Regions from separate parts of the Pedobacter heparinus DSM 2366 genome, predicted to be linked through region 1. Evidence: riboswitches for the same ligand, from Rfam matches in the RefSeq annotation. Region 1 holds a riboswitch; the other holds the start of a gene.
What was found. Region 1 has a riboswitch for S-adenosylmethionine ahead of PHEP_RS09335 (O-acetylhomoserine aminocarboxypropyltransferase/cysteine synthase family protein). Riboswitches for the same ligand answer to the same signal wherever they lie in the genome.
Positions count from the first base shown of each region.

Region 2: linked by a shared signal. The riboswitch ahead of metH (methionine synthase) and the one ahead of PHEP_RS09335 (O-acetylhomoserine aminocarboxypropyltransferase/cysteine synthase family protein) in region 1 are both predicted to bind S-adenosylmethionine.

Region 1 covers NC_013061.1:2,157,791-2,172,897, reverse strand. Annotated here, with positions in the region: gene mqnE (aminofutalosine synthase MqnE) at 1-645, opposite strand, end outside; gene PHEP_RS09355 (DUF6965 family protein) at 759-968, shown strand; gene PHEP_RS09350 (NIPSNAP family protein) at 961-1,740, shown strand; gene PHEP_RS09345 (lipocalin family protein) at 1,898-2,389, opposite strand; gene PHEP_RS09340 (trans-sulfuration enzyme family protein) at 2,505-3,620, shown strand; SAM riboswitch class I at 3,783-3,896, shown strand; gene PHEP_RS09335 (O-acetylhomoserine aminocarboxypropyltransferase/cysteine synthase family protein) at 4,123-5,427, shown strand; gene PHEP_RS09330 (homoserine O-acetyltransferase family protein) at 5,461-6,519, shown strand; gene PHEP_RS09325 (homoserine dehydrogenase) at 6,528-7,769, shown strand; gene PHEP_RS09320 (dihydrolipoamide acetyltransferase family protein) at 7,840-9,162, opposite strand; gene PHEP_RS09315 (competence/damage-inducible protein A) at 9,213-10,460, opposite strand; gene PHEP_RS09310 (putative LPS assembly protein LptD) at 10,475-13,123, opposite strand; gene PHEP_RS09305 (N-acetylmuramoyl-L-alanine amidase family protein) at 13,213-14,091, shown strand; gene PHEP_RS09300 (N-acetylmuramoyl-L-alanine amidase family protein) at 14,121-14,966, shown strand; gene PHEP_RS09295 (MlaD family protein) at 15,031-15,107, shown strand, end outside.
Region 2 covers NC_013061.1:4,552,995-4,568,101, reverse strand. Annotated here, with positions in the region: gene PHEP_RS18970 (META domain-containing protein) at 1-200, opposite strand, end outside; gene metF (methylenetetrahydrofolate reductase [NAD(P)H]) at 277-1,233, opposite strand; gene metH (methionine synthase) at 1,255-4,914, opposite strand; SAM riboswitch class I at 5,030-5,139, opposite strand; gene PHEP_RS18955 (MBG domain-containing protein) at 5,621-10,201, shown strand; gene hepC (heparin-sulfate lyase HepC) at 10,198-12,177, opposite strand; gene PHEP_RS18945 (carboxypeptidase-like regulatory domain-containing protein) at 12,297-13,526, opposite strand; gene PHEP_RS18940 (aminotransferase-like domain-containing protein) at 13,586-15,001, opposite strand; gene PHEP_RS18935 (hypothetical protein) at 15,032-15,107, opposite strand, start outside.

The sequences.
Region 1 (15,107 bases):
ATCGAGCCATTGCTCGGCATTGCATTTATCGTGTGCAATTTTTTCCCGTACTTCCGGATGAAAGATCTCTGCCCCACCGCCGGGCATGGAATCCAAACCGGCTTCCTGCATGTATTTCATCCCGTCATAATGGCTCAGTTTCGCCTTTTTAAAGATATAATAATACTCAACAGGAGTTAATGCCTTGATGTGCAGCTCCGGGCGGTGTGCTTTTGCCCTTCTGAAAAAATCGCTGTAAAATTCAAGGTTCTGTTTAGGCACTACCCCGCCGGTAATGTGCACCTCTGTTACGGGTTCATGGTCATATTTCTTCAATACCTCCATCATACCGTCCACACTCATTTCCCAACCTTCTTCTTTCTGTTTGATCAGACGGGAGTAAGAGCAGAATTTACAATCGTACACGCAAACATTCGTAGGTTCTATATGAAAATTCCGGTTGAAATAGGTATTGTCGCCGTGCTTTTGTTCCCTGATGTAATTGGCTAAAACACCCAGATAGCCCAGTTCCGCATTTTCATACAGGTAAACGCCCTCATCAAAGGTAATCCTTTCCTGGTTCTGAACTTTTAGGGCAATTGCTTTGAGTGCTGCCGGAAGATCAGCATCTGCTAAGATCAATGCAAGTTTTGAAGTAGTATCCATCTGTTAGGTATAATGGACAAAAATAGCATAAAATCATTAGATACCTGTTTTTTAAACCGATTTAACCTGTCAGCATTGTGTAAAAGAGCTTCACTAACCTTATATTTGCGACTATGACAATTGAAGAACTAGAAGCCCATTTTTCAGGAATAGATTTACCCCAATCGATAAACCTTTGTCCAGGTACCAGAATAAATGATGTTGCCCATTGTGTACAAACCCACCTGGTAGTTTTAAAGATACACGGTAATGTAAGGCCCTTTGAATGCTTTTATGACCGTCTGATCAAAATCAAAGAAATTATAGAAACCAACCATGCCTAAACTTATCACTATTTTCATTGGTATACTCCTGCCGGTAACCCAGCTTCTTGCCAATGCACCTGACAAAGATTTTTATCAGATCAGGATTTATCATCTGAAAAACGCGGAGCAGGAAAAAACCGTAGATGATTTTCTAAAACTGGCTTACCTTCCTGCGCTACATCGTGCAGGCATTGCTAAAGTTGGTGTTTTTAAACCCGTCCGGACAGATGATCCCCAGGCCGAAAAACTGATCTATGTATTTATTCCCTTTCGTTCCTACCAGCAGTTTTCCAGCCTGGAAAATGTATTGGAAAAGGACAATAAATTGAAGGAAGACGGGAAAGCCTATCTCGATGCCTTACATACGGCCGCGCCTTATGAAAGGATGGAAAATATATTGTTAACTGCTTTTGAAGGACATCGGAATCTTAAAATGCCAAATTTGTCTTCAGCAAAAGCAGAACGCATTTACGAACTGCGCAGCTATGAAAGCCCGACCGAAAAGCGCGCTAAGAACAAAATAGAAATGTTTAATAAAGGAGATGAAATAGGCTTATTTAAACGTCTGAATTTCAATGCCGTTTTTTATGCTGAGGTGATTGCAGGCAGCCGAATGCCCAACCTTATGTATCTGACCACCTTTGAAAATAAAGCAGACAGGGACGAACACTGGAAGACCTTCGGAAAAGATGAGCAATGGCAAAAACTAAAAAACATGCCGGAATATCAGAACAATGTATCCAAAAACGACACCCGGTTCTTATATCCTGTTGATTATTCGGATATATAAAAAATTATATATGCTATAATAACAAATCAGGGTGCCTTTTGGGCACCCTGATTTGTTATTACTTGAAAGAAAAATCACCTTCTCAGAAAAGTCCTGGCATCTTTGCGCTTTTTCAGCGCAATTATGCAGGCTTAGAAGAGAACGGTTATTTTTCCCCTTATTTTGCAGCTTTATTAAAATTCAGCACAATGTAAGCTGTTGCACTGCCATATTCAACCGGTGTTTTGATCACCATATTTTCGCCATTGGTTGAGGCCAGTAACATCCTGTAGCCTTCTGTTACATTTTTAGGCTTATCACCTTCGTATATTTTTTTAAACTGGAAAGTGTCCTCTTTTGTGCTGGCCGACCAGTAAATGGTTTGTGTTTTAGCGGCACAGCCTGTTCCACCCGGCAAGCTATAACTACCATTGCCACTATTGGTTAACCGCCATGTACTGCCTACAAAACAAGTGTAGGAACCTTCTCCGAACAAGGATTTTACGGAAGATTGAGGGATTCCTTCAAAAGTAATGTCATTTAACACCCAGTTACCTGTAATGTTACCTCTTTTTAAAGGTTGTGTAGTGGCTGCACCTTTTGGTGAACAGCCTTGCAATACCATTAATGCACTGCAAAAAATGGCTGCTATCAGGAATATTCTTTTCATATCTTAATTTTTTACTTTTTAAATACATAAATCCTGCCAAAACTTCAGCATAATAATTTTTACCTTTAACCTCATTATACCTTTACGCTATATTTTAGCATTTAACCCCATAATAATGAGAGCAGAAACATTGGCCATACATGCTGGAAATTTATATGAACCCCATACAAAAGATGTTACAGCACCGATAAATTTATCTACAACTTTTTTAAGGGACGCTGACGGTGGATACTCTGGTGGACATATGTATAGCAGAATGAGTAACCCCAACCGTGCTGCATTGGAAAAAACAATGGCAGAGCTGGAAAAGGGTGCGGATGCCTGTGCTTTTTCATCAGGCAATACTGCCGGAATGAGTGTTTTTCAGGCTTTAAAACCGGGCAGTCACATTCTGGCACCGGACGACATGTACTGGGGTTTTAAAAGACAGTTACAAAGCATATTTGCCGATACCATTGAGATCGACTTTATCGATTTGACAAACCCGGACCTGATTGGCGGGCACATCAGGAAAAACACAGTGATGATCTGGGTAGAAACCCCATCGAACCCCCTGCTGAAGATTACCGACATTGCTGCGATTGCACAAATCGCCAGATCAAAGGGGTTGATACTGGCCTGCGACAGTACCTTTGCTTCGCCATGCCTGCAAAACCCGATCGCACTGGGCGCTAATATTGTGATGCATTCTTCAACCAAATACATAGGCGGACATAGCGATGTGCTGGGCGGCGTACTCGTTACCGCAGAAAAAGATGAACTCTGGGAGAAAATCAGGAACATACAGCAGGTAGGTGGCGCAGTACCTTCGCCCTTTGATTGCTTTTTATTGAGCAGGAGCATCAAAACACTAGCCTACCGCATGCGGGGGCATTGCGAAAACGGAATGGCCCTGGCCCTTTACCTGGAAAAACATCCTGTTGTTGAAGCCGTATTTTATCCTGGACTGCCCACACATCCAGGTCATGAAACCGCCAGACAACAGATGACTGGTTTTGGAGGTATGCTGTCCATCCTGATCAAAGGTGGAGCAGATGAAGCGAGACGGGTTGTAAACAAAATGAAGCTGTTTGCTCAGGCGACAAGTTTGGGCGGGGTAGAAAGTTTAATTGAACACCGGGCCTCGATAGAAGGTCCTGACACCAAAACACCACAAAATTTAATTCGGATATCAGCTGGACTGGAACATATTGATGACTTAATTGCTGATTTTGAACAGGCTTTATCTTAAAAAGGCTAAGGCTAAGCAGGGTTAAAAATCAAATTATAAGCTTAAATATCAATTAATTACAAAATAATCAGAATTAAATTTTGGTTATTTTGTTCCTGAGCCCTACATTTGTGGCATCAATTGGCGAAAGCCGATCAAGTCAACACCTCCTAACAAAGGTTTGATTTATAAAGAAGTGGCGAGAGACAGGCTCTTTGACCCACTGGCAACCCTCCCAAAATGGAGAAGGTGCCAATTCCTGACCGGGCAGCATGGTGCTGTTTGGAAAGATAAATTAAAACAGATGAAAACGATTATTTCAACACTTCGTAATTATTGTTGCCCAAAGCATACCAACTGTATGTGCTGTTGCATGCAATAATCCTTAAAATCTTCCTTTTGCATTTCTTGATCCATCCGGAAGGCCCTTTTGGGTACGCTAAACAAAACATGCTTTCAGGCTAGAATTATGCCCGGTCGCATCCCATAGAAAATCAATTACACCATATAAAATTCAAAAATTATGTCAGCTTCTCATAAATTCGAAACACTACAAGTACATGCAGGCCAGGAAATTGATCCTACAACAGGCTCAAGGGCCGTTCCAATATATCAAACGACTTCTTACGGCTTCAAAAACTCCGAACATGGTGCAAACCTTTTCGCTTTAAAAGAATTCGGGAACATTTACACCCGTATCATGAACCCTACTACAGATGTGTTTGAAAAAAGGGTGGCCGCACTGGAAGGTGGTGTAGCAGCCCTTGCCGTAGCATCGGGACAGGCCGCACAGTTCATCGCTTTAAACAACATTTTAGAGGCAGGAGATAATTTTGTATCCTCATCCCATCTGTACGGAGGTTCGTATAACCAGTTTAAAGTTGCCTTTAAGCGTTTGGGCATTGAAGTTAAATTTGCCAATGGCGATGATCCTTCAGATTTTGAAGCCAAAATAGACGCCAATACCAAAGCTTTGTATGTAGAAAGTATCGGTAACCCGGCCTATAGCATCATCGATTTCGAAAAATTAGCTGCTATTGCCAATAAACACGACCTGCCCCTGATTGTAGACAATACTTTTGGTGCAGCCGGTTATCTGTTTAAGCCCCTGGAACATGGTGCGCATATTGTGGTACAATCGGCCACCAAATGGATTGGCGGACACGGGACCAGTATAGGTGGGGTAATTGTAGACGGCGGAAACTACAATTGGGGAAATGGTAAATTTAAACAGTTTACAGAGCCTTCTGAAGGTTACCATGGCCTTGTTTTTAACGATGTATTCGGAATAGGCGGCCCATTTGGTAACATACAGTTTATCATTCGTGCGCGTGTAGAAGGATTAAGGGATTTTGGTCCGGCCATTGCGCCAATCAACTCTTTCCTCTTGTTACAGGGTTTAGAAACCTTATCCCTTCGTGTGCAGCGCCATGTAGACAATACGCTGGCCCTGGCCACCTGGCTGGAAAACCATGAAGCAGTAAAAAGTGTAAGCTACCCGGGTCTGGAAAGCAGCCCTTATCATGCCAATGCTAAAAAGTATTTGCAAAATGGTTTTGGTGCAGTATTGTCATTTGAACTAAAAGGAGATAAAGAACAGGCTACAGCTCTGGTAGACAGCCTTAAACTGGTAAGCCACCTGGCCAATGTTGGCGATGCAAAAACCCTGATCATCCAGCCTTCGGCTACCACCCATCAGCAACTGAGCGAGGACGAACAAATTGCTGCCGGGGTTAAGCCCAATCAGTTAAGGGTATCGGTTGGTATAGAGCATATAGACGATATCAAAGCAGATTTTGAACAGGCCTTTGCCAGTATCAAAAAATAAACACCTGCTCCTCAATTTTACCAAGATTTAGTAATGAGTACAATCTCCATATATAATTACAACAAAACCTTTAAACTTGAAAATGGCAAAAAGTTGCGTAAGCTTGAAATTGCCTATCAGACTTATGGTAAATTAAATGCCAAAAAGGACAATGTAATTTGGGCCTGTCATGCACTTACAGCGAATTCTGATGTGCTGGATTGGTGGAAAGGGCTTTTTGGCAACAATGCGCTGTTTAATCCTGATGAACACTTTATCATATGTGCCAATGTATTGGGCTCGCATTATGGCAGCACCAACCCATTGAGTACCAATCCGGTAACTGGTCAGCCTTATTACCTGGCCTTTCCGGAGTTTACCATCAGGGACCTGGTTGCAGCACACCGGCTGCTTGCAGCACATCTGGGGATCAGTACGGTTAAGGTATTGATTGGCGGTTCATTAGGGGGACAACAGGCATTGGAATGGGCCATCACTGATAACAATGCCATAGAGAACCTTATTTTAGTGGCCACCAATGCCGTACACTCGCCATGGGGCATAGCCTTTAATGAGAGCCAGCGGCTGTCCATTACAACGGACCGTAGTTTTTATGCACAAAAACCTGATGGCGGGTTAAAAGGATTAAAAGTTGCCAGAAGCATTGCTTTATTGTCCTACAGGACCTATGATGCCTATTCGGCTACCCAGCTGGAAAGTGTGAACGATAAAATCGGTAGCTTCAGGGCTTCTTCCTATCAGAATTACCAGGGAGAAAAACTCTGTAAGCGTTTCAATGCTTACAGCTACTGGTACCTGAGCAAAGCGATGGACAGTCATAATGTAAGCAGGAACAGAAATAGTGTAATTGACGCCCTGGCATTGGTAAAAGCAAATACCCTGGTAATAGGTATTGAAAACGACATTCTTTTCCCATTGGCAGAACAGGAGTTCATGGCAGAAAACATCCCTGGTGCAGAATTCCAAAGTCTGAAGTCGGCCTACGGCCATGACGGTTTCCTGATTGAAACAGATGCGCTTACAAACGTTATTGGTAATTTCCTTAAAGAGAGCGTACACAAGAAAATAATTAAATTACATAAAACAGCATAAATAAACAGATGAGCAAGAAACTTAAAATTGGGTTATTTGGTTTTGGAGTAGTGGGCCAGGGATTACATGACATCATCCGCGGTCAGGATCTGAATCTTGAAATCATTAAGATCGCCATCAAAAACCCCGACAAAAAGCGCAGCCTGGATGCACACCTTTTTACCACAGATCACAATGAATTGCTGAACAATAGCGAGATCAACACGATTGTAGAACTGATTGATGATGCTGATGCTGCTTTTGATATTGTTAAAAGGGCATTGATCAGTGGCAAGAACGTAGTTTCAGCCAATAAAAAAATGATCGCTTCGCACCTTGCCGAACTGGTAGAGCTACAGGAAAAATATGATGCATCGCTACTCTATGAGGGTGCAGTATGTGGCAGTATCCCAATTATCCGTAACCTGGAAGAATATTACGATAATGAACTGTTGCATGGCATCAGCGGGATATTTAACGGTTCGTCAAATTATATCCTCTCAAAAATATTTAACGAAAACCTGGAATATGGGGTGGCTTTGAAACAGGCACAGGACCTTGGCTTCGCAGAAACAGATCCAATTCTTGACGTAGGGGGTTATGATCCTAAATTTAAGCTGGCCATTGCTACGGCGCACGCTTATGGTTTATTCATCAATCCCGATAAAATCCTTAATATTGGCATTCAGAACCTTTCTGAAAATGACATCAGATATGCAAGGGAAAAGAACTTTAAAATTAAACTGGTACCTACAGCCCGCAAAATAAGCACTAAACAGGTGGTTACTTATGTATTGCCCAAATTTGTAAAATCTGATGATTTTCTTTACAATGTAGAGAATGAATATAATGGGGTAACTGTGCAGGCTGCATTTGCCGACAAGCAGTTCTTTTTTGGAAAAGGAGCTGGCGGACATCCGACTGGTGCAGCTGTATTGTCTGACATTGCTGCCTTAAGGTATGGTTACCGCTATGAATACAAAAAATACCACCAGCACAATGGACTGTTACATACTGACGATGTAAACATTGAAGTTTACCTGCGTTATGTACACGAATACACTGTAGAAAAACTGCAGATTGAAAATATTGTGGAACGTTTTTCACGTGATGATTATAAATACGTGATTGGCAATGTAAGCCTGAAAAGCCTGATAGCTAATCGCGACCTACTGGAGCAGAAAGACGTATTTATTGCCCACACCGGAAAATATACTTATACGGAGCAGCAGATTAAAACTGTAGCAGACGAAGAGGTATTATTTAATTAATTATTTTTTTGTTTTGATCATGAAAAAGGCCCCAATGGGGCCTTTTTCTATGAGTTGTTCTTCTACGCTACTATATTTCTCTGTTAAGGTCCCATTTTTCCAGGTAATCGGCCACCCGGCGTACGAATGAACCCCCAAGGGCCCCGTCAACAACCCTGTGGTCATAAGATAAAGAAAGGAACATGATATGCCTGATCGCAATCACATCACCAGCTTCCGTTTCCAACACCGCTGGTTTCTTTTTAATGGCACCCACAGCCAATATAGCTACCTGCGGCTGATTAATGATCGGTGTGCCCATTACATTACCAAAAGAACCCACATTGGTTAAGGTGAAAGTGCCGTTTTGCGTTTCATCAGGCTTTAATTTCGAGGCCCGGGCACGGCTGGCCAGGTCGTTAACCGCTTTTGTTAAACCCAGCAGGTTCAGCTCATCCGCATTTTTTATTACCGGCACAATCAGGTTACCACTTGGTAATGCAGCTGCCATACCGATATTGATATCTTTTTTCTTAATGATCTGATTTCCGTTTACCGATACATTGATCATCGGAAAATCTTTGATCGCCCTGCTTACCGCTTCCACAAATATGGGCGTAAAGGTGATCTTCTCGTTTTCACGCTTCTCAAAATCCCTTTTTACCTTTTCACGCCATAGTACCATATTGGTTACATCTGCTTCTACAAAAGAGGTTACATGCGGAGAGGTCTGTTTGCTCATTACCATGTGTTCGGCAATTAACTTACGCATCCTGTCCATCTCAATGATCTCATCACCACCACTTATACTTGCCGCTGCCTGAGTTGGCTGAACTTTTAGGGGTTGTGCGACTGCAGACTGCTGGGCTACGGGCTTCACTTCTTCCTCTCTGCTTACATCGCCAGTTTTTTTCCCGTTTTGAATATAGTTCAATAAATCATCTTTAGTTAAACGCCCTTCAGCACCGGTTCCGCTAATTGTATCCAATTCTTCAACAGTTATTCCCTCCTGTAATGCAATATTTTTTACCAGGGGCGAATAAAAACGGTCTGAGACAAAATCAGCAGGAAGCTGTTCCATCCCCGGTATGTTTGCTGTAACTGGCTCCGCCTCAGGTACGCTTACTGCTGCAGGAGTTTCAACTGCCTGCTCAGCAACTACCGGGGCATCGGCATCCGTTTCTATAATCGCAATTACGGCACCTACCTGTACAATATCGTCTTCTTTAAATAATTGCTTTACTAATCTACCCGCTATTGGCGATGGGACTTCAGAATCTACTTTATCCGTGGCAATCTCCAAAACAGTGTCATCCATCTCAATCAGTTCACCCGGTTGTTTAACCCATTTAATTATGGTTGCTTCCGCAACGCTCTCCCCCATTTTAGGTAACAATAATTCGTATTGAGCCATTTTTTATTTTATGATTTGTATCAGGTGCAAAAGTAAAGTATTTCCCAGACTTAACCCACATCTTGTTTCAGCTCATTCAAAACCATCGTTAATGCAGCTATTGCCGCACGTTCAATATTTTGTGCACGACGGTTGCCAAACCTGAACAACCTGGCCACTACCTTATATTGGGTTGCTACTGCAATCCACACAGTACCAACGGGTTTCTCTTCAGTACCTCCATCCGGGCCGGCAATTCCACTCACGGCGACCGCATAATCTGTTTTGAAATTAGCAACCGCACCCATGGCCATTTCTTTTACTGTTTGCTCACTCACCGCTCCGTAATTTTCCAGGGTTTCAGGCAGCACACCAAGGACGGACATTTTTAATGCATTGGAATAAGTAACCGCAGCGCCTGCAAATACGGCAGAACATCCAGGATGCTGCGTGATCAATTGAGAAATATAACCACCAGTACAACTTTCGGCAGTGCTCAAGGTAAGCTGCCGTTCCTGCATGATGTTCAGCAGTGCCTTTTCCAGCGGAATATCCTGGTCGGCCACCACATTTTTTTTCACCCTGCCGATCAGTTGCTGTGCATAAAACATCACTTCCTGCTGCAGCGTTGCTTCATCGGCACCTGTTCCACTTAATCTCAGCCGTACCTGTCCAAGTTTGGGCAGATAAGCCAGTTTAATGTGATCAGGTAAGGCATTTTCAATGTCTTCAATTTCCTGGGCCAGGAAAGATTCGCCAATACCGGCCGTTAAAATGGTTTTATGAAAAATAGCGGGCAGTTTAAATGCGTTTTTCAAACGTGGCAGGATCTCTTCCGTCATCAGGTACATCATTTCGAATGGCACCCCTGGCATAGACACATAGATTTTTCCATGTTGCTCAAACCACATACAAGGTGCCGTACCATTCTTATTCTGGATCACCTCACAGCCATCGGGCACATCAGCCTGCCGGCGGTTCAGCTCTATCATCGGTCTGTTCAGGCTCGTAAAAATATGCGTTACATGGTCTAAAGTTTCCTGGTCCCTTCTAAAACCCATATGGAAGTACTTTGCCATAGTTACTTTGGTCACATCATCTTTAGTAGGCCCAAGACCTCCGGTAATCAGGATTACATCCGCCCGACCTTCGGCAAGTTTCAGCGCTTCTGTAATATGTGCTGCATCATCAGACACCGAGGTAATCTGTTTAACCTTAATACCGATCAGGTTTAATTTCTGTGCCATCCATGCAGAATTGGTATCTACAATCTGCCCGATCAGTATTTCATCACCAATGGTTATAATTTCAGCTAACATAGCGTAATGTTTTTTTAAAATTTGGTATAATATCCTTTTCTTTTGCTCAGCTTCAGGTCCTGAAGAATAGAGGCCTTCACTTTAATGTCAACTGAATAGCTCTGGTAAAAACCAAATGGCACCCAGCTAAAGCTCATGTCCCAGCAATGTAAATCCCGGTATATCGAAAAATTGGTCTGGGAAATGGTATTGCGCTGAAAGTCCCATCCGGAACTGAATGTAACCTTCCATTTGGGGGTAATATTGGCATCACCATTAAAGTTTAAAGTATTGGTAACTGTACCATTCTGGCTTACCTCATTGGTACTGTAATTGAAAGTATAAGAGAAGGCAAAATTCCATGGGATGTTAAAATCAACAAAGGCATTCGGATCGCGGCTCACCTTAGCCAGGGCCTCTGCCTGTTCTGGAGTGATGGCACCACTATTGGCCTGCTCCTTTATTTTATCGTTCGCATCATTTTTCTTTTTTAAAGCTTCCGGGTTCAGGCTGTAGTTAAAAGAGAAACCAAAATTGGTAAGGCGGGGCAGTTTGCCCTCCGTCCAGGTATATTTATCTTTTAGATAACGCACAGTATTATTTGTCAGTTTATCTGTGGAATCCGCATACAAATACGGATTTAAAGTACCATAGTAATTTATCCCCAGTTTATCTGTAAACTGTGAACGGCCGCTAAAGCTTAAAGTTGATAATTTAAAGCTTTCGGCAAGCAGGTTATAGGATCCGCTGATCCCTAATCCCTGAATGATGGGGATTTTCTTTTCTCCGGTGCCTGTCGTGTCTTTTGGTGATAAAAATTTTGCTTCTACTGTATTGTCAACCGAGAAACCAATAGAAGCATTTTTTCCCATTCCGGGCCCGCCATAATAAGAAGATTCATGAATGGAATACAGCAGCGGTACCAGGTTGCCCTTTGCGTCACGCGTCATCACTTTGGTCCTATCATCATAAAGGGCCTCCTTATAATTCCCCAGCTTAAGGGCGGAAAAATCAGGGGTATAACTAAAATTCACACTTGGGGTCATCACATGTCTGATGGCCTTAAATTTTCCGAAATTTTTAAACTGGGCAGTAGAATAGATTTTGGTCGACATTCCCCCGCTGAGGGAATACTGGCCAGAACGGTTAAAGCCAGGAATGGTATCTATAAAAATAGCATCTGCTTTGTTGGGTACTTTAAAATAAGTTTTTCTGATCGATTGAAAATGCCATTTTTCCGTATAGGTAGTACCCACATTAAAATTAAAATACCTCAGTAAATTAAAGGCCATGTTAACAGGAATGGTATGCTGGAAGCCACTTCTGAACTTCTTGAGCGATTCTTTTTTAAACAATAAAGAATCAGGTGAAGTGATCTGGTTGGTGGCCTGCATATTATAACCTACTGTTATTTTCTGGTACCATTTCTGCTCGCCTACCCTGTCCTTAGAATCAAAAGGGTTAAATGTGGGCACAGACAGCGTGACATCGGGAAGCACCAGACTTACACTCTTTGTGGCAGTTTCCTGCGAATGGCGCAGGGCGCCTGTAAAGTTTATGCCCTGACCAAAGGTACGGCCATAAGAGATACTTGATCCCAGTGTATTTCTTGCGATCCGGTTTGGATCGTACGTTCCTCCGGCAGCTGTCTCCCGGTCAAAGGTACTTGTACCCGCATCAACACTTGCAGAAAATGTTGTTCCCGGCTTGGCATTGGCATTTTGTGAATGGTTCCATCGTATGCTAAAATCTTTACTGGTACTAAAGTCCTGCGTTCCCCTGGTCCCGTTCTTGGTAAAAGCATAGCTCAGGTCTACATTACCATTAAACTTATATCTTTGGGTATAAGTAGAGGCAAGCCGGGCATTATAAGAACCATAGCTATATATACTTCCGGTTATCCTGGCGTCCCAGTAATCGCTGAGGCCCAGGTAATAGCCCCCATCCTGTAAAAAGAAGCCCCTGGTATAATCTTCTCCGGGTGTGGGCAGGATAATCCCCGAGCTTCTTTTGTTCGGCTTGGGGAAAAATGCAAAAGGCAGGGCTATAGGCAAGGGTATATCTTCTATCTGTAAATACACCGGCCCTGTAATGATCTGGTTTTCTGTTACAATCCCCTTGGTAATGTGCAGACCATAATGCGGATGGGGCAAATTACAGGTACTATAGGTCTGTCCTTTACTGTGAATTTCATCATCGGGTTGTTTTTTAGCTTTACCACCAGAGAAAAAACCACCCTCCTGTTCTGTAAAAACTCCATATATATTCCCCTCTTTCGTAATTGTATTGAACCTGAGCGAATCGGCCAGTGAAGTTCCCTGTCCTTCCATTTTAAAGATGGGCCGGCCTATATATTTTCCTTTTGTATCTTTGGTTCCCCGGGCATAAATCAGGTGGGTTTTGTTGTCATAAGTAATGTAGTCGGCATCCAGTTCCAGTCCCTGGTAAATTACCCTGGCCTTACCGTACAGATAAACTATACTGCTATCTTTGCTGAAAGCGATAGAATCTTTAGCAGCATATTGAATTTTTTCTGATGCAGTGGTATCTTTAGGATCACTTTTAACTATACCCTTTTTCAGGGTATCCTTCTTTGCGGTATCAATTTGCTGTACAACCTGAAACGAAGAAAAAGAAGTAAATGCAAATGCATGGTTACCAACAGATGTTAGTAAAACAAGCATTTTAAAAAAAATGATATAGCGTAAAAGTTTCAAATTCGTGTGTGAATGTTATTTTTGCATTAATGTTTAATCCAAAACGTTCAAAATTAATGAAAAATATACCATTGCTCAGACCAAATGCAATTTTGATCGTATTTATTTCTTTTATTTTTACTATCGCATCTAATTACCAGGCATTTACGCAAGAGTATAAAATAAAAACCATCGTAATTGACGCCGGTCATGGTGGGCGGGACGGCTCTACCAGAGGCCTGTATTCAACAGAGAAGGATGTAGCTTTAAAAACTGCCTTACACCTCGGTGCAGCAATAGAAGCCAATATGAAGGACGTAAAGGTAATTTATACCAGAAGTACAGATGTATTTATCCCATTATACGAGCGTATAGCAATTGCCAATAATGCAAAAGCTGATTTATTTATTTCTATCCATTGTAACGATATGCCCGTACACCGGTCTACCATTGTAACGGGATATAAAAAGAACAGTCGTGGTAAAAGAGTGGCCATTACTGAAACCGTATACCGTAAAAGTACTTCTACCAGAGGAGTGGAAACCTTTGTATCCGGGATGGGGAGAATGAACGAACAGGACGAGGTGATCAAAAGGGAAAATGCGGCGATCTTTCTGGAAGACAATTACAAAGAAAACTATGAAGGTTTTGACCCGAACAATCCTGAAAACTACATCATCCTGTCCTTAATGAAAAACACCTTCAGGACCCAAAGCCTTAAACTGGCCAAACTGGTGCAGGACCAGTACATCAGGGTTGGCCGTATTGATCGCGGCGTGCAGGAAAAAAGCCTTGCTGTACTTGCCCGTGCAGGCATGCCTGCAATTTTAACGGAAATTGGTTTCATCAGCAATCCCGATGAAGAGAACTATATGAACTCTGAAGCAGGGCAAAATGAAATTACGGAATGCTTATTGAAGGCTATTGAAAATTACAGAAAAGGAATTGAGGGATAATACACTAAAATAAAAAGAATAAAAAATAGATGAGATTGAAGATATATGTATTCCTGGCTGCCATTTCACTAATTATAAGTTCGCAAGCTACTTTTGCTCAGGGATATAAAGTTAAGACCATTGTGATAGACGCGGGTCATGGCGGGCCAAAATCGGGTGCAGCAGGGAGTTATTCACTGGAAAAGAATGTTGCCCTCAAAGTGGCCTTAAAACTGGGCAAAAAGTTTGAAGAAGAAATGCCGGAAGTTAAAATCCTGTACACAAGAAAAACCGATGTGGACGTTGAATTTCACAAAAGAGCCGCCCTGGCCAACGACAATAAAGCCGATATATTCATTTCCATACACTGTAATTCTATGCCCGACAGAAGGGTTGTAACAGGTTATACCACTACAAAAGGCGGCAAAAAAATAGCCAGATATGGTTATGTAAAAAATACCTCAACCAGTGGGACGGAAACGTTTGTAGCCGGATCGCACCGGCTGGACGAGCAGGATGTGGCCATAAGAGAAAATGCGGATATCAAACTGGAAAAAAACTATAAACAGAATTACGATGGTTATGATCCGAATGACCCTGAAACATTTATTATACTATCTTTGTTCAAAAATACATTCAGGGACAAAAGCCTGAAGTTGGCAAGGTTAATCCAGAACAATTACACAAACGATGACAAAAGGGTTAACAGAGGTGTAAAAGAACAGGGCATTTTAATTTTACAAAGATGCGGAATGCCTGCAGTTTTAACGGAAATAGGGTTCATTTCTAATCCAAGAGAAGAAGATTATATGAATTCGGCCAGTGGGCAGGATGAAATTGTAAACTCCATCTTTAAAGCGGTAAAGACATATAAAAGAGAAACTGAAATCAATTAAGACCGCCGAAGGTAGCTGAAGGCAATGATAAAATAAATATTACTGAAAAAACAAAACATACCTGATGAAGATAGCAAACGAAACTAAAGTAGGCATCCTGGCGGCCTTTTCAATTACCTTATTAATTATTGGTTATAACTT
Region 2 (15,107 bases), 2.4 Mb from region 1:
TCTGCAATATCAAATTTAATAAACGGCTTCTTGCCCGGGTATAATCCATTAAAGGCTATTCTTGGTCCTGATATATAGTTAAGTTCCCAGGTGCCACCCAGTTGGGAGAGGCCACCATTACCAATAGATCCGGGTTTCATCGTTGTGCAGGCCGTTAAAGAACCTACAGCAACCAGCAACAATAGCATCAGTCTGTTCATATAAATATAAGTCTTAATGTTATATGAAGATACAAAGAGTATTTCAGAAAACACAGATACCCCGGGTTTTTAAACCCTAAAATACCGCCTGCGCAATCTTTTTGGTCGGTTCCGGATTGCCCATCGTATAGAAATGCAGCACCGGCGCACCCATTGCCTTCAGCTCATTGCACTGATTGATCATCCATTCAATACCAACTTCTTTAACTTCCTTCTCTGATTTACAGCCATGTACCGCTTCGCTCAGTTCTATTGGAATATCCAGGTGAAATATTTTAGGCAGGCTGATCAGCTGTTTGCTGCTGGTAATTGGTTTTAACCCCGGTATGATGGGTACATGGATGCCATTTTCTCTGCATTTATCCACAAAAGCTTTATATTTCTTATTGTCGAAGAACATCTGGGTCACAATAAAATCAGCCCCGGTATCTACTTTGTGTTTCAGGTATCTGAAATCTGTATCCAGGTTTGGTGATTCAAAATGTTTTTCCGGATAACCCGCCACACCAATGCAAAAGTCTGTTTTTTCTGCACTTTCCATGTCGTCATGCAGGTATTTGCCGTTGTTCATGTCTACCACATGTTGCAGCAGTTCCGAAGCGTAAGCATGGCCATTTGGTGTTGGAATGAAAGAACTATCGCTTTTACGTGCATCACCCCTTAAAACCAGTACATTATCTATACCCAAAAACTGCAGGTCGATCAGGGCATTTTCTGTCTCATCTTTTGTAAAACCACCGCAAATCAAATGTGGTACAGCATCCACTTTGTACCTGTTCATAATTGCAGCACAGGTGGCTACCGTACTCGGGCGTTTGCGATAGGCCACCTTTTCCAGGAGGCCATTGGCATGTTGCTTATAAATGTAATCTTCGCGAAGATAAGTTACATCAATAAAAGGCGGATTAAATTCCATTAATGGATCTATGGCATCAAATATTCCTTTAATGCTTTGCCCTTTAATGGGTGGCAACAGTTCAAATGAGAATAAGGTTTTTCCTTTGGCGTTATTTATATGATCTATAATTTTCATGAATCGTCGTTCGTATGGTTGTTAATAAGCTAAATTTGGGCTCAGCCATCTTTCTACTTCTTCCAGTGGCATGTTTTTCCTTACTGCATAGTCTTCTACCTGGTCTTTGGTGATCTTACCTAAACCAAAGTATCTGGATTGCGGATGTGCAAAGTAAAATCCACTTACCGCTGCAGTAGGGTACATGGCGTAACTTTCCGTAAGGCTAAGCCCAATTCTGGCTTCTGCATCCAGCAGTTCAAATAAAGTGCCTTTTTCAGTATGCTCCGGACAGGCGGGATAGCCTGGTGCAGGGCGTATGCCGGAATATTCTTCCTTAATCAGTGCTTCATTGTCCAGGTGTTCATCCTTTGCATATCCCCAGTACTCTTTACGGACCAGCTCGTGCATGCGTTCTGCAAAAGCTTCTGCCAGTCTGTCGGCCAAAGCTTTGGCCATAATGCTGTTGTAATCATCGTAAACCGCTTCAAACTCAGCAACCAGCTCATCACAGCCTATGCCGGTTGTAAGGGCAAATCCGCCAAAATAATCAGGTATGCCGGTTTCCTTTTGCGCTATAAAGTCAGACAAGGCATAATAAGGCTGATCAGCCGTTTTTTCTGCCTGCTGGCGAAGCGTATGGATCACCACTTCTTTTCCTTCCACAGCTAAAACGATGTCATCACCAACTGCATTTGCCGGCCAGAAGCCGATTACTGCCCTGGCAGTTAATAGCTTCTCCTCTACAATCCTTTTTAACAATACCTTAGCATCATTAAACAGTTTCTTTGCTTCATCACCAACCACCTTGTCTTCCAGGATCCTTGGATAAGAACCACGAAGCTCCCATGTTTGAAAGAAAGGTGTCCAGTCTATATAAGGCACCAGTTCTTCCAGCGGATAATTGTCAAATACCTTTGTCCCTGTAAAGGTTGGGGCAGGGGCTACCAGGCTGGTGTCGATTTTAAAATTGTCTTTGCGGGCTTCTTCAATTGTTTTAAAACGCTTGTCAGAGCGTTTGTTCAGGTGCGCTTCACGGGCCTTGTCATATTCCGCGCGGATACCTGCAATATATTCATCACGGGTATCCTTGTTCATTAATGTACTGGCTACTGTTACACTTCTGGAAGCATCCAGTACGTGTATGGCCGGGCCCGAATAGTTCGGCGCAACTTTTACAGCAGCATGGATCCGGGAAGTTGTAGCCCCACCTATCATCAGGGGAATAGTAAAACCTTCACGTTCCATTTCTTTGGCAAAATGCACCATTTCATCCAGCGAAGGAGTAATCAGACCACTCAATCCAATGATATCTGCATTGATCTCTTTGGCTTTTTTGATAATGTCCTGTGCGGGCACCATCACGCCCATATCTACGATCTCGAAGTTGTTGCAGGCCAGTACTACGCCTACGATGTTCTTTCCGATATCGTGTACATCACCTTTTACAGTGGCCATCAATATTTTTCCGGCAGATGAATTCTGATCCTGATCCGGGTTGTCCAGTTTTTCCTGTTCGATAAAGGGCAGCAGGTAAGCCACCGCTTTTTTCATTACACGGGCAGATTTTACTACCTGCGGTAAAAACATTTTTCCGGCACCAAACAGATCGCCTACGATGTTCATCCCATCCATCAGCGGCCCTTCAATTACCTCTATTGGTCTGGCGTATTTCTGGCGCGCTTCTTCTACATCGGCATCCAGGTATTCTATGATTCCTTTAACCAAAGCATGCGACAAGCGTTCTTCTACACTTGTTTTGCGCCATTCCTCATCTCTTACAATCTCTTTTCCTTTAGATTTGATGGTGTCTGCAAATTCAACCAGGCGCTCTGTTGCGTCATCTCTGCGGTTCAGCAATACATCCTCAACCAGCACCAAAAGCTCCGGTGGAATTTCCTGATAAACTTCCAGCATTCCTGCATTTACAATCCCCATGTCCAGGCCTGCCTTGATGGCATGGTATAAAAATGCCGAATGCATGGCTTCCCTTACGGTATTGTTACCCCTGAAAGAAAAGGAAATATTAGAAACCCCGCCACTTACTTTTGCATAAGGCAGGTTTTCTTTAATCCAGCGGGTGGCATTGATAAAATCGACCGCATAATTATTGTGTTCTTCCAAACCTGTAGCTACGGTAAGGATGTTCGGGTCAAAAATGATATCCTGGGCCGGAAAGCCAATTTCATCGACCAGTATGTCATAAGATCTTTTACAGATCTCTTTTCTTCTTTCAAAATTATCTGCCTGGCCAAGCTCATCAAAAGCCATTACCACTACAGCAGCGCCATAAGTCATGATCTTACGGGCACTTTCCCTGAATTTATCTTCTCCTTCTTTCAGTGAAATGGAGTTGACAATCCCTTTGCCCTGCAGGCATTTTAAGCCAGCTTCAATTACTGTCCATTTAGACGAGTCGACCATGATGGGCAGTTTGGAAATATCTGGTTCAGAAGCGATCAGGTTCAGGAACTTTGTCATCGAAGCTTCCGAATCGATCATCCCTTCATCCATGTTCACATCGATCACCTGCGCACCACCTTCTACCTGCTGACGGGCTACAGCCAGTGCTGCTTCAAAATCGCCGCCCAAAATCAGCTTGCTGAATTTAGGTGATCCGGTAATGTTGGTCCTTTCCCCGATGTTTACAAAAATGCTTTCCGGCGTAATGGTTACCGGCTCCAGCCCGCTTAAGCGCAGGTAAGGTTCAATATGCGGTATTTTGCGGGGTGCTACATTTTTCGCTTTTTTGGCAATGCAACCAATGTGCTCTGGTGTGGTACCACAGCAGCCACCTACAATGTTTACAAAACCATGCTGGATAAAATCTTCCACCAGGTGGGCCGTTTCATGTGGCATTTCGTCATAAGCACCAAATTCATTGGGCAAACCTGCATTCGGATAAGCCGAAACATAACATCCTGCTTTGGCAGAAAGTTCTTCAATATGGGGTCTCATGTCTTTGGCACCCAGGGCACAGTTAAAGCCAATGCTCAGTGGATTGGCATGCATTACAGAATTCAGGAAAGCTTCGGCCGTTTGGCCAGATAAAGTTCTTCCCGATGCATCAGTAATGGTACCAGAGATCATGATCTCTATTTTACGGCCAATTTCGGCTTCGTATTTCTTAATTGAAAATATGGCAGCCTTGGCATTCAGCGTATCAAAAATGGTTTCAATAAGGAGCAAATCTGCACCTCCATCTACCAATCCGCGTACCTGTTCGTCATAAGCTTCAACCAGTTCATCAAAGGTAATGGCCCTGAAACCCGGATCATTTACGTCAGGTGAAATGGAGAGGGTTCTGTTGGTTGGGCCCACTGCTCCGGCCACAAAACACTTGCGGTCGGGGTTGGCGGCCATAAATTCGTTTACCGCCTCTTTGGCAATTTTTGCCCCTTCAAAACTCATCTCATACGCAAGCGGTTCCATCTGGTAGTCGGCCAGGGAAATGCGCTGGGTACTGAAAGTATTGGTTTCAATAATGTCCGTACCGGCTTTTAAATACTCAGTATGGATTTCTTTAATGACATCCGGGCGTGTGATGCTCAGCATGTCATTGTTCCCTTTTACATCACAGGGGTGATCTTTGAAGCGTTCACCTCTGAAATCCTCTTCAGTTAAGGTGTAACGTTGTATCATGGTGCCCATTGCACCATCAATGATCAGGATACGTTTTTCTAACTCTTTTCTGATATCCATTTAACAATAATGATATGAGCAGGCAATAAGCTAAAGTTGATAGAGGCTATGGCCTAAACAAGTGCCGAACCTATTGCATGCAAAGCTTATTGGAGATTCTGGTTGGGAACAGATCCACTTATCTGTCAGGAAGTACAGCTGCATTTCCTGTAGAATGTAGCACCTTGTAAGCACAGGTTGCCAAGACTTCGCAGGGTCTAATCCCTCCATCTTTCTCTATAAGCAGTACAAAGGTGCAACAAAGAAAAATCATTTCCAAAAAAATGGTGTCTAAACCCCATAAAATTCCAGTACACTGGTAAAAAACAATTGGAATTAGAATAATATTTTGAATCCGTTACCTGCATATAACAGGTAAGATATGGATGGTTTTTAGTTGAAGCTCAAATTGAAGACTGAGACTGGCTGTTCACAAGTTTAGGGATTCTTCACACCTGGTTCACACCTCCTTCACATAAAACTCACAAACAGGTACCTTTTTGTGAAGAAAGTGTGGCTAATGTGTGAACTATGTGAGCAGGAGTTATAGGGAAGGACGCTTCAACGACGGGAGGGGGCTAAGACAATTAAGCCAGACAATGATTTCTGTGTTGCATACATTGTAATGTTTTGATTACTAAGATAATTAAAATTTGTTATTTAGAAATTTCATTTCTAAATCCTAAAATAATATTTTATTTTTGGCTTAATCATCCTTTAAACCAATATGAGCTATATTAACTTCTCATCCCCTCTACCTACCCTGAGTAGGTACATCATCATTTCATTTACCTTTATTTTGTGTACGCTTGGTTTTCAGGCACATGCACAATATTGTACCCCAAATCTTAACTGTACAGATGGTGATCTGATCCTGAATGTAAGCCTGTCTACCTTAAACAACTCCAGCACATGCGGTACAAATGGTTATAGCAATTTTACGGCTTTGGCTGCCCCGTCGCTGGCTATGGGCACAAGTTATCCTATTTCTGTAACTGTTGGTGCTGGCTGGTCATCTGAGGCTGTAAGTGTCTGGATTGATTACAATGGAAATGGAATTTTTGAAGCTTCAGAGTTTACCTATATTGGTGCTGGCAGCGGCAGTGTAGTTTCCGGAAATATTGCCATTCAGGCTACCACCTTAGGTTCAAAAAGAATGAGGGTGCGTGTGGCTGCAGTAGGAGCTATTGCTGCTACTGATGATATGGCATGTGATGCAATGCAGGAGTATGGTGAATTTGAAGATTATACAGTCAATATTGTTGCGGCAACAGCAACACCCAATGGCAATGGCATTTTGCATGTAAAGAAAAATGGGGCAGGTAATTTTAATGGCAACAGCTGGGCCAATGCCATTCCGGAACTGGCCGATGCGCTCAAGTTTGCAAAAATTCAGAATGCCATCATTCCGGGTACAGTCAAAGAAATCTGGGTGGCAAAGGGTACCTATAAGCCCATGTACAGTCCTGAGGATGGCCCTGATTTTGGGACAGATAAAGGCAGGGACAATGCTTTTCTGCTGGTAAAGGATGTAAAAGTTTATGGTGGTTTTGCGGGCACAGAAACCACCCTTTCCCAACGTGACCTGTCTGTAACAACAAATAAGAGCACATTAAGCGGAGATTTTAATGATGATGATGTTGTTACTGGTACAGGCAGCACCTTGAACATTTCGGGAAATACAGAGAACGCCTATCATGTCCTTGTTTCTGCCGGTGGGGCAGGAAATGCGGTATTAAATGGCTTTACCATTACAGGTGCATATGGTGCCAGCGGAACTGCCATCATAGTCAATACATTTAGTGTTTACAGAAATACGGGTGGGGGTATAATTAATACCAATGCTTCAAGCCCAACCGTAGCCAACTGTATCTTCATCAACAATATGGTGAAAGGAGGCTCTGGTGGTGCTATGTATAATTCTATATCGGCTAACCCGCTGGTGATGAATTGCAGTTTCATCAACAACTTTGCCAGCAATATTTCCGGTCAAGGCTGGGGCGATGAAGGCGGCGGCGGAATGTATAACCAGGGTTCGGCCCCTGTTATTGTCAATTGTACGTTTTACGGTAATTTAGCGACGGGAAACCGTAGTGGGGGGGCAATCAGTAACCTTCAGTCCATTCCAAGCATTATAAATACGGTCATATCCAATAACTCGGCAAGTGCTTCAAGTGGAATATACAGTCCCAATATGGGTACGCTTTTTATCCGCTATAGCCTGGTACAGGACATGCCGGCCGATGTTGCCAATCATAATTTAGATGGTACAGTAGATCCTTTGTTTACCAATCCGGCTACAGGAGATTACACTTTAAAATCAGGAAGTCCTGCGATCAATTCAGGAAGTAATGTATTATACGAAGCAGCCGACGGTAATGTGGGTAACAACAGTTTAGGTCTGGACAAGGACCTGGCCGGCAATCCCCGGTTGGCAGGTACAAATATAGACATAGGTGCTTACGAATCGCAAATTCAATCTCAAACCATCACTGCAGGAAATATTGTTAAAACTTACGGCGATGTAGCCTTTGTGCCGACCGCTACAGCAAGTTCAGGTCTGGAAGTCAGCTATGCATCTGCCGACAATACCATTGCTGAAGCCTTTCAGGATGCTGCAGATGGTAACAAATGGAAACTGAAAATCAAAAAAGCAGGTACAGTAAACATCACTGCAAGTCAGCCAGGTGGCAATGGTTATGACCCGGCCCCTGACGTTGTGTTCAGTTTAACGGTGAATAAAAGACCGGTAACCTTAAGCATCAAACCCGCAGCTACCTTTAGCAAGGTGTATGATGCCGGCACTGCAGGAACTTTTCTGGCAACAGACCTTATATTGGCCAGCGGCGATGTCATCAATAGCGATGAAGTGTTGTTGAGTTTAAGCTCCGGAGCTGCCCAATATGATACCAAAAACGCGGGAACCGGAAAAACAATTACCTTGCCAATTGCCAGTGTATCACTAAGCGGTGCGCAGGCTGGAAATTACAGCATTGCCAATTTAGCAGATCTGAGCAGCAGCAATGCAGAAATTACTGCTATGCCATTAACCATAACGGCCAGCAATGCCAGCAAAGTTTACGACGGTATTGCCTATGCCGGTGGTAACGGTGTAAGTTATGGTGCCTTTGCTGCTGGGGAAAGTAGTGCCGATCTCTCCGGACTGTTGTCCTATGGTGGAACAGCACAAAATGCTATAAATGCAGGTAGCTATACCATCATACCAGGTGGGCTAAGTTCAGGCAACTATGCCATTACTTATGTGAACGCTGAACTGACCATTTCCCAAAACCCCGTAAACACGCTTACATTTAACACACAGACTGCGGGCAGTACCCTTAACAAAACCTATGGTGATGCAGGCATCAATGCTGCTGCCAATGCCAGTTCTGGCCTCACTGTTCTTTACAGCAGTAGCAATACAGCAGTAGCCAGTGTAAATACTGCTGGCCAGGTTAGTTTCCTGGCTGCTGGTACTGCTACCATTACCGCCAGTCAGGCCGGCAATGCCAATTACGCTGCAGGAACAGCCATCAGTTTCCAGGTACAGGTGGCCAAAAAAATACTTACAGTTACTGCCAAGGATTTCAATAAAACCTACGATGGTCTGCCTTATACCGGTGGCAATGGCGTAAGTTATAGTGGCTTTGAAAATGGCGATGACTTCAGCGCTTTAACCGGAACAATTGGTTATATAGGCACTTCACAAGGGGCGCTAAATGCTGGCACCTATGCTATTGTTCCGACGGGGCTGACATCGGCCAATTATGATTTCGATTATAGGGGAGGAACACTGGGCATCACGCAATCTGCCAATAATGCAATAGTCTTTAACAGTCAGACTGCGGGCAGTACGCTTAACAAAACCTATGGTGATGCAGGCATCAACGCTGCCGCCAATGCCAGTTCTGGCCTCACTGTTCTTTACAGCAGCAGCAATACAGCAGTGGCCAGTGTTAACACGAGCGGCACTGTGCAGCTCCTTTCTTTCGGTACAGCAATTATAACAGCCAGTCAGCCAGGCAACATCAACTATGTAGCCGCCACACCGGTTAGCTTTACCGTCAATGTACAGAAAAAACAGCTTAGCATTACCGCCAAAAACGCCAGCAAAATTTATGATGGCAATATCTATACCGGTGGCGCAGGTGTAATTTACGACGGTTTCATTACTGGAGAAAATGAAAGCCATCTGCAGGGCGCACTTACCTATTCAGGTACTGCCCAGGGTGCTAAAAATGCAGGCAGCTATTTCATCAGCCCTGCAGGTTATACTTCCAGTAACTACGCCATCAGCTACCAGGATGGCAACCTGAGCATTGCCAAAGCAAGCCTTAATGTAACTGCAGCAGCAAAAAGCAAAACCTATGGCGATGACGATCCTGTATTCAATTACAACGCTACAGGTTTAATTGGTACAGATGGCCTTACCGGAAGCCTTACACGGGCCGCCGGCAATAACGCCACAACTTATGCCATTACCCAGGGAACTTTAACTGCAGGCAATAATTACACCATTGTTTATACCCCGGCCAATCTTACCATCGGTAAAGCCCAGTTAATGGTAACAGCCGAGGATAAACAGATGTGTCAGGGCGCAGCTTTACCGGCATTTACCGTAAGTTACAGCGGTTTCAAATACAACGATGGACCTGCCAGTCTGAACGCCGCCCAGCTAAACAGTACAGGAAACCAGTCTTCAGAAGCAGGTAATTATGTGATTTCCGCAAGCGGGGCCACAGCAGCCAATTATACTTTCAACTATGTGAACGGGACTTTAAAGATCAACCCCATGCCGGTGCTTACGGTTAATAGTGATAAAGGCAGTACTATCAGTAAAGGAGAAATTGTACAGCTGACTGTAACCGGAGCCATGAACTATAGCTGGACAGCAAACAGCAGCATCCTGGACGGACAGCAAACAGGCTTGCTAAGGGTAAGACCTAAAGAAACCACCACCTATACGGTAACCGGAACCAATGCCAGCGGTTGTAGCCAGCGCATTAGCTTTACCCTTACTGTATTGGATGATCTTGAAAAAATTAAGGCCAATAACATTCTTACACCCAACAATGACGGCTATAACGACAAATGGGTGGTAGATAATATTGATTTTTATCCCGACAATACGGTGAAAGTATTTGACAGATCGGGCAGGGTGGTTTATGCCAAAAAAGGATACGACAACAGCTGGGAAGGTACGCTGAATGGCACGGCCCTGGCAGAGGGTACCTATTACTATATTATTGATTTTGGTATAAACAAAAGACCATTTAAGGGATATATCACTTTAATCAGGGAAAACTAAGGAACCAACACAAGCTGTTGTTTTCCGTTAATGGTAAGGGTTAGATTAAGCTTGCCTTTCTCAAAATCATTGCCCTTGTTTTCCCGTATGCTGATCTCTGGAGCCTTCTGGCCGTCGTATGGATAAACTATACTGACAAAATTTTGTGTGCCGGCATTCTTTTTAGGCTTTTCAAATACGAAAGCAGGTCTTTTCAGCTCCTTATTGTAAACATAAGATACCTTTCCTTCTTCTTCATTGAGGCTGGTCCTGTCCGCATTCAACGATTGGATCATCAGGTTGTTACCATCTCTGTAAGTGGTGTAAACCCGGTTCTTTGTCTTATCGAAAACAGGGTTGCTGTCTTCTTTAAGCTGCCAGTGTACGCCCAGGTTTCCGGTAGCTTCGCCTATTGCCCTATCGATGACCAGAAAGTATTTTTTGTTGATGAAAAGTACACTGCGCTGATGGTCCAGATTCGGATAGCTTGGGTTGGTATAGGTAAGCACATCAAGGTTATTTCCTGTTTCCCATTTGTTTTGCCGGGCTTTGGTAATGACCATATTTTGATTGTCGAGTGTAAGCGTGCTGTGTATGCGGGTTTGACGGTACCAGTTCCGCAGTTTCATGATGGCTTCGTCGCCGCTATACACAAATACCCCGGCGTCTGGGGTAAAGTTTCTGCCCTTTATAAAAAGTTCAAAAGTCCCGTTATCCGGCTGGGCATGAAATTCTCCGGGAGGACTGGCTTTTAATACCATAACGGTTGCATTTTTATCCCATCCGCTTCTAAACGTATAAAAGCCTGCATTGCTCAATGCTTTGGATAAAAAGTTAGGCGCCTTACCTTGTTTGCCATCTGTAGCAAAATATTTTATGGCCTGGTTTGCCGGGAAAACCCGGGCCCAGCTGGCAAACTGTGCCATCCTGAAATTTTTATCTGTAATCCATGAATCTCCAAACATAGGGGTGTTATAATCTGGCAGTGAAATACTGATCAGCGCCATAATCATATTTTCTACAGTTTGTACATAAGATTGCGGAAATTCTTTTTCAAGGTTAACTCGTTTTGCAGAACCATAGGCCTTTAAGAAGATATCGATGGCAGCTACATGGTAAATTGGTGAAAGTTCAAACTGCATCCCATCGGCATAAACCTGTTTTTTGATCTCGGTGTTCAGCACCGATATGCCGGTTTGCCTCCATCTTGGTGAATCTTTAAATTCAGGGAAAGATACCCCTGCAAACAAGTTGCGTTGGGCTTCAAATAAACGGTGGTTTCCCTGTTCGGCATAATGCGTAGATAAATAATCGGCCTGTTGGTGGTAACTGTTTAAAAATTCCATTAAAAAGGCTGGGGTAAAGGCTGGCGAGTTTACAAATAAGCTGAAGGTTGGGGGAAGACTTTGTACCCTGTCCGACACTTCAAGGGGCCGCCACACAAATTTATCATTATCCTGCGACAGGCCCAATGGGTTTTTTCTGGCCCAATCGCTGTACTGATATACCCATTCTCTTGCATATTTTTCATCGCCCGTAGCGTGATAAACCAGGGCCATAGCCTGCCACCATTTTACACGGTGCAACTGCCAGCGTACTTCATTGTCTTTTACCGGCCACATCTGCCAGTTGATGTCTTTACCATAATCAAAATAGCCGTAGCCTTTGTGCGGTTGAAACTGGTGGACCAAAGCCTTGTCGGCCATTTCACGCGTAACCTTATCTATGGGCTGGCGTATATCGGCAGGCTTTTCTGCATTACTGAAATCAGGTTCCCTGGCCTTACTTTTTTCCCTGTAGTATGCCAGTAATGCTTTGGCCGCATCGTCATAGTTGCCGGCAGCAACTGCTTTATTAACCTTTTCCAGTCCGGAATACTCAAGGTTGATGTGGTCAAAATCTTTCCTGGTAATGGAAGAGCTTTGTGCAAGTATATTTCCCGACGATAGGGCAATTACAGCAAATACAATGATCCTTTTAAAAATTTTCGTAGTCATGCAATCTTTAAGATTTAGATTAATGGTTAGCATGGTGAAGGTAAGTATGAATACCTTTACTGACTTTCAATTTCTTTCAGAAATCATTTGAATTTGGTGAATTTAACGGATGGGATCATTTAATGGATCGGGACATAATCCATCGGCACCATATCGGCTACCTTTTCATAGGCCCAAAAGCCTTCATATAGCATGGCCCTGGAATCGTATATGCTGCCGTTTTCATAAAATCGTACCGTGTTTTGCGTTATGTTGGCTACAGATATTTCATAGTCTGGTATGTCGAGCGGACGGAATACCCAGAACCCTGTTTTAGAATAAGCCAGGGTTTCTTTCTCTTTGGTATAACTGATGGCCAGTGCTCCGCTGCAGTCCAGCAATTTTAAATTCTGGTTAAAAGTGGAGACCAGGCTGGCCGCTGAAATTTCTTTACGGTCAAGGTAGTCTACGTATCGGGGCATGTCCTGTTGTTTTATCCAGAAAGCGATCATTGCACTGTCCCGGAGCATGCTGCCCTTACCAATGACAGTTGATTTTGGCGGTGTTTTTAACCTGACCAGGTTTTTATGAATAATGCTGTCGGGGTAGCGGTTAGGGTTAGGTATTTTTATCATCCTGTTCAGGATAAAACCCTGCTCACTCACATTTCCTGCATACAGGGATCTGAAAAAGTGCTGGGAAGAACCATAATAAGCCGTTTCACGCTTATCAATGTATTTTTTCAGTTTTGCACCCGAAGCTTTTAATTCTTCAAAAAATGGATGTCCGGAAAAATAGATGATGCGGGTCCTTGAGTTGTATTCAAAGTTATCCAGCATATATTTTAAACGGTAACCCAAAGCCTTGTTTTCGACAATTAAAAATTCTGAGGTTTTTATGGTTAAGGTACTTTTGGTTACATCATAATCAATATTTAATACCTGGGGATTTAGTATTTTACATTGGGCAGCATTGGGTGTGGTGCCAATAAAGAATTCTTTAAACTGTTTGATGTATTTGGCCCGGTTTGGGTCTGCCCGGATCACTACCTCATTCAAAACTGTAGTACTTTCCTTTAAGATCAGCTCCACCTGAACAGATTTGTCAGAGATAATCACATTTTTTGAATAAGGAAGGTAACCCACCATTTGTACCATCAGGTCATAATTTCCCGGCTTCAGGTTATTGATCTTGAATTTCCCTTCAGCATCGGCTACTGTTGAAACCTTATAACCACTTAAATATACCCCCGCACCTGGCAGACTTTCTTTTTGATCTTTGACAGTACCGGTTATGGAGAATGAGTTTTGGGCGGATGAAGGAAAGCTTGTATATACGATAAGCAGAAATACCAGCAGGACTTTTGTCATGAATGCGAATGTAATGAATTGTATAGTTTTATCAATGCCAATTCATTACATTCTGTGTACTATAAAGCGTTCTTCACAATCTTCCCCAGCCGTTTTAAGTCAGACTCCAGTTTTTCATCCCATTTGAGCCCAAAATTTAAGCGCATGCAATTGTTAAACTGATTGTGTTGGGTAAACATGCGGCCGGGCGCAAAACTGATGTTCTGTTTGATGGCCTGGTTATAGAGCATTGCGGTATCTATTCTCTTATCGAGCTCCAGCCACAATACAAAGCCTCCCTGGGGTTGTGTTACCTTTGTGTTTTCGGGAAAGTAATCTGTTATTGCCCGCTGGTATTGAAGGCAGTTGGTATATAACTTATGTCTTAAAGTCCGCAGGTGATGGTCGTAACGCCCATGCTCCATAAAATCGGCAATTACTTCCTGGTAAAGCGGGGGTGTTGATATGGTTTGTAACAATTTCTGCCTGATGATCTTTTCTTTGAACTTCCCCGGAGCTACCCAGCCTACTCTGTAACCCGGAGCCAGGGACTTGGAAAAGGAACCGCACCACATGACCATTCCGGCCTCATCATAGTATTTGCAGGGTACCGGACGTGTAGTTCCGAAAAAAATATCGCCATAAAGGTCATCCTCAATCAATGGTATGTTATGCTGGGTAAGCAGCCTGACCACCTCTTTTTTATGCTCATCGGGCATACAGCTGCCGAGAGGATTGTTGAAATTGCTGACCAGGCAACAGGCTTTAATAACGGGCAGGATTTTTTTCAAAGCATCTATTTCAATCCCGGTAACCGGATGAGTAGGCAGTTCAATAATTTTTAGGCCCAGCTCGCGCGCCATCTGTAATATCCCAAAATATATAGGGCTTTCCAGGGCAATGGTATCACCAGGTTTGGTAACGGCAATAAAGCAATTGTACAGGGCATTCATAGCACCCGAGGTAGTTACCACATCATTCTCGGTGAGCTGACCGGCCCAAACAAAAGACCAGCGGGATATGTTCCGCCGTAAGTTTACACTGCCCTGTACAGGTTCGTAGGCCGTACCACTCCCTTCCAGGTTACGCATGGCTTTGATTACCCCTTTGTTTAATTTGGCAATAGGTAATAAGCCGTTGGCAGGTACACCTAAGGAAAACTTGGTAATGTCTTTGTAGTACAGGGTATCAAAAACCCTGGTGATCAGGTCTTCAGGATGTTTTTCTTTATCGTACAACTTTGGCTTGCTGGTATCGGGAATGGAAAGCCTGCGGCCATAAGAATTGCTGACATAATAGCCCGATTTAGGCCTGGATTCGATCAGCGATTTGCTTTCCAGTTCTAAAAATGCTTGTTTAACGGTATTCAGGCTTACATTGTAAATCTTTTGTACGGTACGGATAGAGGGCAATTTGTCGCCCACCTTGAGGGTTTCGGAAGCAATCTGCTGCTCAACCGTACCGGCAATTTTCAGGTACAATACTTCTTTTGACATGCTGCTGCTGTAATGTAGATAAATGTACGATTATTGGTAACAATTGTTTAGCCAGTTTACCAGCCTGGAGATGGCATTTTTAACATGGTTTTCCGTTGATATGCCA